Regions from separate parts of the Allobosea sp. NBC_00550 genome, predicted to be linked through region 1. Evidence: riboswitches for the same ligand, from Rfam matches in the RefSeq annotation. Region 1 holds a riboswitch; each other region holds the start of a gene.
What was found. Region 1 has a riboswitch for cobalamin ahead of NWE53_RS22630 (CbtB domain-containing protein). Riboswitches for the same ligand answer to the same signal wherever they lie in the genome.

Region 1 (3,270 bases):
TACGAATAGACGCTGCCGGTGGAGACGCCGCTGGCGGAGGCCACTGCGGCAATCGATGTTTCCTGGAAGCCGACCTCCGAGACGATCCGGCGCGCGGCGGAGAGGATCGCCTCACGCTTGCCCGCCTTGCGCGGTTGTTTCGGGGTTCCATCGACCATGCACGATCTCGAAATTGAATCTGAATTCAAATTCAATATGAAGAGGAACCCCATTCCGTCAAGTGTCCGCCAGCAAGGGTAATCGATCGGGCAATGGAGGCGCGGGAACCCTCTCCTGGAAGGAGCGGGCAGGATGAGGTGGAGGCCGCTGGACCAGGGACGCGAGTGCTCACGGCGCGGTTGGGCTCGGGCTAGCGATGCCCCTCCAAACAGCTCACCCCTCCGCTCTCCTTACAGGAGAGGGGTTCCCGCGCTCTCCTACCCGTCTTCGTCTGCTGGAATGGGTTGGGTCGATTTACCCCGAGAAAGACGGCAAGCTTCTTTCTGCGCCCCCCGAAAGAGGCTCAGAACTCGATACCTTGCTGCGCCTTCACGCCGGCGGCGAAGTGATGCTTCACCAGCGTCATCTCGGTGACGAGGTCGGCGGCCTCGATCAGTTCCGGCTTGGCGTTGCGACCGGTGACGACGACGTGGAGGTCGGGCCGGCGAGCCTTGAGCGTCGCCACGACATCGGCGAGCGGCAGGTAATCGTAGCGCAAGGCGATATTGAGCTCGTCCAGCACCAGCAGCCTGATCTCCGGATCGGCCATCAATTCCCTCGCCTTGGCGAAGGCCCGCTCGGCGGCGGCGATGTCGCGGGCCTTGTCCTGCGTTTCCCAGGTGAAGCCCTCGCCCATGCTGTGCCAGCTGACCTGATCGCCGAAGGCTTCGAGCGCCTTGCGCTCGCCGGTCGACCAGGCGCCCTTGATGAACTGCACCACGCCGATGCGCCAGCCATGGCCGAGCGCCCTCAGGATCAGGCCGAAGGCCGCCGTCGACTTGCCCTTGCCGGGACCGGTATTGACGATGAGCAGGCCCTTCTCGACCGTCTTGGAGGCGATTTCGGCGTCCTGAACCGCCTTGCGCTTCTCCATCTTCGCCTTGTGGCGGGCGGCTTCGTCAGCGTCGATATCCCGCGTCATGTCTTCGGCTCACTTCACTCGCATCGGCAATCCGGCGACCATGAAGACCACGCGGCCGGCGCGTGCCGCAAGCGCCTGATGCAGCCGCCCGGCCTCGTCGCGGAAGCGCCGGGCGAGCGCGTTCTCGGGCACGATGCCGAGGCCGACTTCGTTGGAGACCAGCACGATGGGGCCGGAAGCCTGCTCGCATGCACTGATAAGCGCGGCCCCGGCAACAGCGGTATCGCGTTCGGCGAGGATCAGGTTGGTCAGCCAAAGCGTCAGGCAATCCACGAGGATCGGCTGCCCGGCCGGCTGTTCGGCGATCGCTTCCGCCAGATCGAGCGGCGCATCGACCGTCAGCCAGCCCGGGGGCCGGCGCATCCGATGCTCGGCGATGCGCTCGCGCATCTCGTCGTCATAGGCCTGGGCGGTCGCGATGTAGGTCCAGGGCGCCGGCAAAGCCTCGATCAGCGACTCGGCATGGCGGCTCTTGCCGGAGCGGGCGCCACCGAGGATGAGGGCGAGATGGGGCAAGTCCATGGGCAGGTCCTTCGGCGCCGCCCCCTGTCGTCATGCCCGGGCTTGACCCGGGCATCCCACCCCGAAGGAGGCGCGCGAGCCTCTTCCTGCATGAGATTCTCGGGTCAAGGCCGAGAATGACGCGCTTGCGGCGCACCCTGCATTGCACAGCAGCATCCCTAAGGCTAATGATCGTCGCTGACGGTGCCTCCGCGAGGAGGTGAAAAGGGAACGCGGTGCGGGCTTGCTCTGCCCAATGCCGCGGCTGCCCCCGCAACTGTAAGCGGGTGTCCTTCGCCATCGGCCACTGGAGCCAACGCTCCGGGAAGGCGGCGCAGGACGTCTAACCCGCGAGCCAGGAGACCTGCCGTCGACCCGCAAAGATCCAACCAGCTGCCGGCGGGGCGGCTACGGAGAGCATGATGAACACGGTTTCGGTTTCCACTCCCACACTCAGCGTTTCCGAACGCGTCAAGGCGGTTGCCGCCGCGCTCGCGATCGGCGTCGCGCTGATCTATACGACCGGCTTCGCGGCCTCGACCAATGTCCATAACGCCGCGCACGATACCCGTCACGGCCTCGCCTTTCCCTGCCACTGAGGGAAAGCCATCATGGTCACGCGTGTTCTCACGGTCAGCATCCTGGCCGGGCTTCTGGCTGGCTTGATCGTCGCCGCCCTGCAGCATGTCACCACCACCCCGCTTATCCTCAAGGCCGAGACCTATGAGGCGGCGCTCGCGCTGAAAGCGCCGACGCTCGCCGCTTTCGACGGCGAGGCGAAAATCATCCTCGCGCATGGCCCGGCGGGCGATGCGCCCGGCCATGAGCATGCCGAATGGAAGCCGGCGGACGGCCTCCAGCGCACGCTCTTCACCAGCTCGGTCACGATCGCGACCGCGATCGGCTTCGCCGCGCTGCTGCTCGCCGGCATGATCGCGGCCGGGGACACGATCGATCAGCGCCGCGCCCTGATCTGGGGCGCCTGCGGCTTCCTCGCCTTCGGCCTCGTGCCGGCGATGGGGCTGGCGCCGGAGCTGCCGGGCGCGGCATCCGCCGCGCTGGAACAGCGCCAGCTCTGGTGGCTCGCCACCGCGATCGCCACGGCCATCGGGTTGTTCGTGTTCCTGCGCTTCGACGCGCCCTGGCTCAAGCTGCTCGCCGTCGTCGTGATCCTGCTGCCGCACGTCGTCGGTGCGCCGCATCCGGCCGCGCCGGAGAGCAAGGTCCCGGCCGAGGTCGCGGCGCATTTCGCGGCGCTCTCGCTCGGCATCCAGGCCGCGCTCTGGCTCGCGACCGGCTTCATGGTCGGCGTGCTCTGGCCCTGGGTGAGCCGCCGCGCCGCCGCGGCCTGAGGATAGCGGCGCCTTCGGGCTCCGCGCGAAAGGCAAGCCACATGTCCGAGGGCGACCTCACCATCCATGTCTGCACGGTTTGCAGACGGGCGCGCGCCGACCTCCCGGAGGGTTACGACCAGCCGGGGCTGGCGCTCGCCGAAGCGCTGGCCGCGCAGCTCGCAGCCAAGGGCAGTGCCATTCCGGTGGTGCCCGTCGAATGCCTCGCCGTCTGCAAGCGGCCCTGCACCGTCGCCTTCGCGGCCGACGGCAAATGGACCTATCTGATCGGCGACCTGGATACAGAAACCCATCTCG
Region 2 (3,270 bases), 2.5 Mb from region 1:
AGCTCGCGCCATGGTTCACCGCGATCTTCGCCTGCTTCTCGACGCGGGCGGTGAATTCCGCCGGCTCCATGCCGGCCCCGCCGAAATCGACCCAGGCGAGATAGGTCGCCTCGAGCGGCATCGAACGCAGGCCGGGGATCGTGTTAACCCCGTCGTCGAACAGCTTCCTGTTGCCGTCGAGATAGGCCACGAGCCGGTCGACCCAGGCCGCGCCTTCGGGACTGTAGGCGGCGGTCGCCATCGCCATGCCGAAGGAATTGGGCGAGATGCCGTGGGCGTTCATCCGGGCGCGGAACCGCTCCCGCAGCGGCTCGTCGGGAATGATGACGTTGCCGACATGGGCGCCCGCGATGTTGAAGGTCTTGGTGGTCGCCGTCATCATCACGAGGCGGTCCGCGATTTCAGGCGCAGCCAGCGGCATGACGGTGTGCCTGGCGCCCGGCATGACCAGATCATGATGGATCTCGTCGGCGACGAGGATCAGGTCGTGGCGCTTGCAGAAGGCCGCGATCTCGCGGAGTTCGTCGCATGTCCAGACGCGCCCGCCCGGATTATGCGGCGAGCACAGCATCAGCATCCGCTCGCGGCCGGTCATCTGCGCGTCCCAGCCGGCGATGTCGAGGACGTAGCGGCCCTCCTCGATCCGCAGCCGGCACTCCACGACCTCCCGGCCGGCCGAGCGGATGATGCGGGCGAAGGCGTGGTAGACCGGCGTCATCAGCACGACGCCATCGCCCGGCGCGGTGAAGGCATCGACGCAGAGCGCCGTGCCATTGACGAGGCCATGGGTGGTGAAGATCGCTTCCGACGCCACGTCCCAGCCATGGCGGGTCTTCATCCACCAGCGGATGGCGTCGCTATTGGTGCGGTCGTCGCCGAAATAGCCATAGACCCCGTGAGCCGCCATGCGCTCGACCGCCTGCTGGACGCAAGGCGGCGGCCGGAAATCCATATCGGCCACCCACATGGCGATGCCGTCGGAAGCGGCCACGCCATAATACTTCTCCATCGTGTCCCATTTGGCCGAATGGGTCCCGCGGCGGTCGATCTGCTCGTCGAAGTCCGGCAACCTAAGCATCGTCATCCTCGGCAACAGCAGAGCGGCCAAGCCGCGGAAAGCGCCGAGAGATGGTGATTCCGACCCGGCCCGTGGCTTCTGTTCTGCCGTGCCGGCTCGCGGGCGTAAACCGGCGCGATCGCGACGGCTGGCCTCCGGATACGACATGGCGCGCGATCTCCCGCCCCCGTCCTTACCTTTGGTTAAACCTATTTGACGACGACACTTTTCCGCCGTAATCGTCACCGGGACGGTTCCCTCACGGGATCAAAAGGGAACGCGGTGCGGGTGGCCAGCCACCCCATGCCGCGGCTGCCCCCGCAACTGTAAGCGGCGAGCCTTTCGCCATACGCCACTGGGACCTCGGACCTGGGAAGGCGGCGAAGGGCATGGACCCGCGAGCCAGGAGACCTGCCGTCAGCCGTGGTCACACGCGAACACGTTCGGACGGGGTGCGCCGATCGCTGATTTGACTGTTTGCCGCCTTTTGCGCGGCGATGGGAGATCGCGTTCGCGGTGACGTGCCACTGACGTCAACGCCCGAGGTCTCCATCGTGATCCCCGCCCTTCCAGCCGCAGAACGCGGCCGCCTGCTGCTATGCGTTTCCTTCCTCGCACTGGCCTGCTCCGCCCCGGTACTCGCCCAGAACGCACCCGCCCCGCTCGCGCTCGACGAGATCGTTGTCAGCGCGACCGGCACGCCGACCCCGGCGCGCGAGATCGCGAGCTCCGTCACCGTCATCACCGCCAGGGAGATCGAGCAGCAGCAGCGCCGCACCCTGCCCCAGGCTCTCGCCACCGTGCCCGGCCTCAACATCGTCCAGACAGGCGGACCGGGCGGCCTGACCTCGGTCTTCATGCGCGGCACCAACTCCAATCACGTCAAGGTTCTGATCGACGGCATCGAGGCGAACGACCCCTCGACGCCCAACCGCTCCTTCGATTTCGGCTCGATGCTGACCGACGACATCGAGCGCATCGAGGTGCTGCGTGGCCCGCAGAGCGGCCTGTACGGCGCCAATGCGATCGGCGGCGTCATCTCGGTCACCACGAAACGCGGTGAGGGGCCGCCCAGGGCGACCGCGCGGGTCGAAGCCGGTTCCCACGGCACCTTCAACCAGTCCGCCGGTTTCAGCGGTGGCGACGATCGTTTCAACTATGCCTTCAACGTCGCGCATTTCCGCACCGATGCGACCGACGTCACGCCGCCGAACCTCGTCCCGCCCGGCCGCCGCATCAATCCGAATGCCTTCGACAACTACAGCTATTCCGGCCGCATCGGCGTCGCGCTCGGCGACACGCTGTCGCTCAACTGGGTCGGCCGCTATCAGGACGGGCAGTTGCGCTATACCGGCGACACCGGCTTCCCGAGCCGCCCCGCCCCCTATCGCTCCCTGCAGAATTACGCACAGGCCTTCACACGCGGCGAGGTCGTCTGGGATCCGTTCGCCGGACGTTTCGTCAACACCTTCGGCGTTTCCTACACGAACCAGGACCGGGCGACGCGAACGGCCAACGGCACGACCGGCATCCTCGGCCTGCCCAACGAAAACCTGGGCGAGCGCACCAAGCTCGACTGGCGCGGCAATATCGAGATCACCAAGGGTCACAACCTGATCATGGGCCTGCAATACGAGCGCGAGCGCTTGGACACCGCGAGCCTCGTCGCTTCCAACGGCAACAAGGCCGCCTATCTCGAATACCAGGGCAATATTCAGGACCGCTATTTCCTGGCGGCCAACATCCGCCACGATAATGAAGACAGCTATGGCGGCCACACCACCTATCGCATCGCGCCGGCCGTCATCGTCCCGGGCATCGAGACCAAGCTGAAGGCGAGCTACGGCACCGGCTTCAAGGCGCCGACGCTGAGCGAGCGCTTCATCGACTATCGCCCCGGCTTCAATTTCTTCGGCAACCCGAACCTGAGCCCGGAAGAAAGCCACGGCTGGGATATCGGCTTCGAGCAGCCGCTCTTCGACAAGCGCCTTCAGTTCGGCGGGACCTGGTTCCAGAACGACATCGACAACCTGATCGTCACCAACACGGCAGGCAACTCCTACGCCAATATCGGCAAGGCGCAGACCAAGGGCGTCGAAGCCTTCGCCGCGCTGGAGATTTCGCCCCAGTTCCGCATCCGCGCCGACTACACCTTCACCCTCGCCAAGGACGAGATTGCGCGGCAGGAATTGCTGCGCCGCCCACGCCACAAG
Region 3 (3,270 bases), 2.3 Mb from region 1:
GATCGTCGCGGTCGGCGCGATCGCCATCGTATTGGAATTGCGCATGCCGATGGTCTTCACTCGCTCGCGCAGCGGCTCCCAATCCAGCGTCGCCGAGCGGTCGAGCTCGACATCGCCGTCGCGGGCTTCCGAGAGGATATCGAGCGAGTCGATCGGCAGGATGCCCTTCGACCAAAGCGAGCCCTCGAAGCTCGGATAGCGGCCGCGCTCGGCGGCTAGATCGACCGAGGCCGAAATCGCATGGAAGCTGATAGCCTCCATGGAGCTGTCGGCGAAGGCGACCGCGCCTTCCGAAGCCGCCGGCAGGCGCAGGGTCTGCAGCGCCGAGGCCCACCGGGCGATGGCGCAGGTTGGAACGGCGCGCCTCCGGGATCGTGTAGAAATTGATGTCGACGACATTGTCGAGCATCCGCATGGCGGTCTTCACCGTCTTCGCCAACCGGGCCTGGTCGAGCCCCTCCGCCGTCACATGGGCAAAGAGGTTGACCGAGCCGAGATTGCAGACCGCGACCTCATCGGCCGAGGTGTTGAGCGTGATCTCGGTGCAGAGATTGGACGAATGCACGACGCCGGCATGCTGCTGAGGCGAGCGCAGATTGCAGGCATCCTTGAAGGTGATCCAGGGATGGCCGGTCTCGAACAGCATGGTCAGCATCTTGCGCCAGAGATCGAGCGCTGCCACGCGCTTGGACACCTTGAGCTCGCCGCGGTCGGCCTTGGCCTCATAGGCTTCATAGGCCGCCTTGAACGGCTTGCCGTAGAGGCCGTGCAGGTCCGGCGTCTCGTCGGGCGAGAACAGCGTCCACTGGCCGCCGGCCGCGACGCGCTGCATGAACAGGTCGGGAATCCAGTTCGCCGTGTTCATGTCATGGGTGCGGCGGCGGTCGTCGCCGGTGTTCTTGCGCAGATCGAGGAACTCCTCGATGTCGACATGCCAGGTCTCGAGATAGGCGCAGACCGCGCCCTTTCGCTTGCCGCCCTGGTTGACCGCGATCGCCGTGTCGTTGGCGACCTTCAGGAACGGCACGATGCCCTGGCTCTCGCCATTGGTGCCCTTGATATGGGCGCCCAATCCGCGCACCGGCGTCCAGTCGTTGCCGAGGCCGCCGGAATACTTGGCGAGCAGCGCATTGTCCTTCACCGCCTTGAAGATGCCGTCGAGATCGTCGGCAACGGTGGTCAGGAAGCAGGAGGACAGCTGCGGGCGGAGCGTGCCCGAATTGAACAGCGTCGGCGTCGAGGCCATGAAATCGAAGGACGACAGCAGGTCAAGCACATAGGCGCGTGCGACCTTGTGATGCTCGGAGCGCATCAGGGCGAGTTCGACCTGGTCCTGCACGTCCTCGATATGGAAGGTGCGGCCGGCATCGGCGCGGCGCGTCAGGCCCGCGACGATCTGCGTGGTGAGGTCGGCGACGATGTCGTGGATGCGGCGCGAGGCGGCGGCGCTCGAACCCTCGACCGCCAGGAACGCCTTGGTCAGGGCCACTGCGATCTTGGAGGCATCGAAGGGCGTGACCGCGCCGTTGCGGCGGATCACCTGGAAGCCCGGTTCGCTCGCGACGGCGCGCGGCTGCGAGACGGTTTCGGCACTGTACGGCGCCGGCGCAGGCCGTTCGGCTTCAACGGAAAGAGACATCGGCTCCAAACCCCAAGATCAAGATGTTGGGGGCGAAGGCCAAGGCGGACGCGTGGAAAGGGCGCGCGACGACGAGAGGCCGCGACCTGCCAGCGCACCACCGGGACACCCCGCCCGAGGACGTTAACTAGGGTCGCGGCAGGTCTCCTGGCTCGCGGGTCGTCGTTCTCGCCCGTCTTCCCAAGGCCTTGCGGCCTCAGTGACTTAATGCTGGATGAGAACTCACCGCTAACAGTTGCGGGGGCAGCGCCGGCTTCGCACCGGCTTCCCTCTTAGCTCTCGATCTTGCGATTCGAGAGACCGTGACCACTACATTTAGCGGTCTTTTCCATTCATCCGTCAATTGCTCGTATGTGCTGGATACAAACCGTCGTGGAAAGCGAGGATGAACGGCCTGGCAGCTGCCATCGAATGCCCGCCGTAAGCGCCGGCATCCACGCTGAAACACGGCCCGGTCGGTCGCTCCATCTGAGCCAACTCAGGCGAACTGAACGTCGATCTCAGGGCCAGCCTTGCGCACCACATGCACGAAACGCGAGAAATTATCGGCCTCGATCGCGAGCTTGAAACGGCCGGGCACGCCGGCCGAATCGATTACGGCAAGGCTGGCGCCCTCGTCGGAAAGCCGTTTGACGGTGCAGTCGATCACCGAGCGGCCGCCGTTGAACACGATGCTGCCGGCCTTGAGCACGCGCCGACCGAAGGGCGAGTTGCTCGCAGCGCCTGCATGGGCCGCGATGCAGCGATTGCGACCCGCGGTCTTGGCGGCATAGAGCGCCTCGTCAGCCTGCTGAAGCACGGCTTCGAGATCCGATGCGGCGGTTGAAAGCGCCGCGATGCCGAAGCTCGCGGTCACGGCGAACGGTCCGCCGACGCCTTCGAAGCGCTGGGCGGCGATGCTTTCCCGTAGCTTCTGCGCGACGCTGAGAGCGGCCTGCAGCCCCGTATGCGGCAGCAGAATCGCGAACTCCTCGCCCCCGAGGCGCCCGATCAGGTCGCTCTGGCGCAGCAGGTCGCGGCAGGCGGCCACGGTGCCGGTCAGCACGGTGTCCCCGCCGGCATGGCCCTGCGTATCGTTGACGGTTTTGAAGTGGTCGAGGTCGAAGGCGATACAGCTCGTCTCATGGCGATGGCGCAACGCGAGTGCGATCGCCTTGCCGGCTTCATTGCGGAAGGCGCGGCGCGAGAGTGCCCCGGTCAGGACATCGGTGGACACGAGCAGACGCAACCTGAGCTCGTCCATCACGATCGCGGCGAGATCGGCGAGGATCGCAACGTCCTCTCCATCGAAGGCGCGGGGCGCGGTGTCCATGGCGCAGAGCGTGCCGATATTGTGACCGCCCTCGCCTCGCAGCGGTATGCCGGCATAGAAGCGCAGATGCGGCGCGCCGGTGACGAGCGGATTGTCGGTGAAGCGCGGATCGGCACGGGTATCGGGCACGATCAACGGCTCGCCGCGGCGGATCGTGACGTCGCAGAGCGCGCTACGCCGATCTCCTTCGCAGTCGGACAAGCCCTCGCGCGACTTGAACCACTGCCGGTGGCCATCGAGGAAAGTCACGGTCGCCATCGGCACCTTCAATGTGCGGCGAACGAGGCGCGTGATCCGGTCGAAGGATTCCTCACCCGGC

Region 2: another riboswitch for cobalamin. It lies ahead of NWE53_RS07140 (TonB-dependent receptor plug domain-containing protein); the one in region 1 lies ahead of NWE53_RS22630 (CbtB domain-containing protein).
Region 3: another riboswitch for cobalamin. It lies ahead of NWE53_RS06320 (ribonucleoside-diphosphate reductase subunit alpha); the one in region 1 lies ahead of NWE53_RS22630 (CbtB domain-containing protein).

What each region holds. Positions count from the first base shown of each region.
Region 1 covers NZ_CP102772.1:4,741,712-4,744,981, reverse strand. Annotated here, with positions in the region: gene NWE53_RS22645 (TetR/AcrR family transcriptional regulator) at 1-158, opposite strand, end outside; gene cobO (cob(I)yrinic acid a,c-diamide adenosyltransferase) at 503-1,120, opposite strand; gene cobU (bifunctional adenosylcobinamide kinase/adenosylcobinamide-phosphate guanylyltransferase) at 1,130-1,642, opposite strand; cobalamin riboswitch at 1,808-2,007, shown strand; gene NWE53_RS22630 (CbtB domain-containing protein) at 2,044-2,220, shown strand; gene NWE53_RS22625 (CbtA family protein) at 2,233-2,973, shown strand; gene NWE53_RS22620 (DUF1636 domain-containing protein) at 3,015-3,270, shown strand, end outside.
Region 2 covers NZ_CP102772.1:1,517,671-1,520,940, forward strand. Annotated here, with positions in the region: gene NWE53_RS07135 (MalY/PatB family protein) at 1-1,078, opposite strand, end outside; cobalamin riboswitch at 1,293-1,490, shown strand; gene NWE53_RS07140 (TonB-dependent receptor plug domain-containing protein) at 1,579-3,270, shown strand, end outside.
Region 3 covers NZ_CP102772.1:1,347,980-1,351,249, forward strand. Annotated here, with positions in the region: partial or broken gene NWE53_RS06320 (ribonucleoside-diphosphate reductase subunit alpha) at 1-1,639, opposite strand, end outside; cobalamin riboswitch at 1,760-1,959, opposite strand; gene NWE53_RS06325 (sensor domain-containing diguanylate cyclase) at 2,118-3,270, opposite strand, start outside.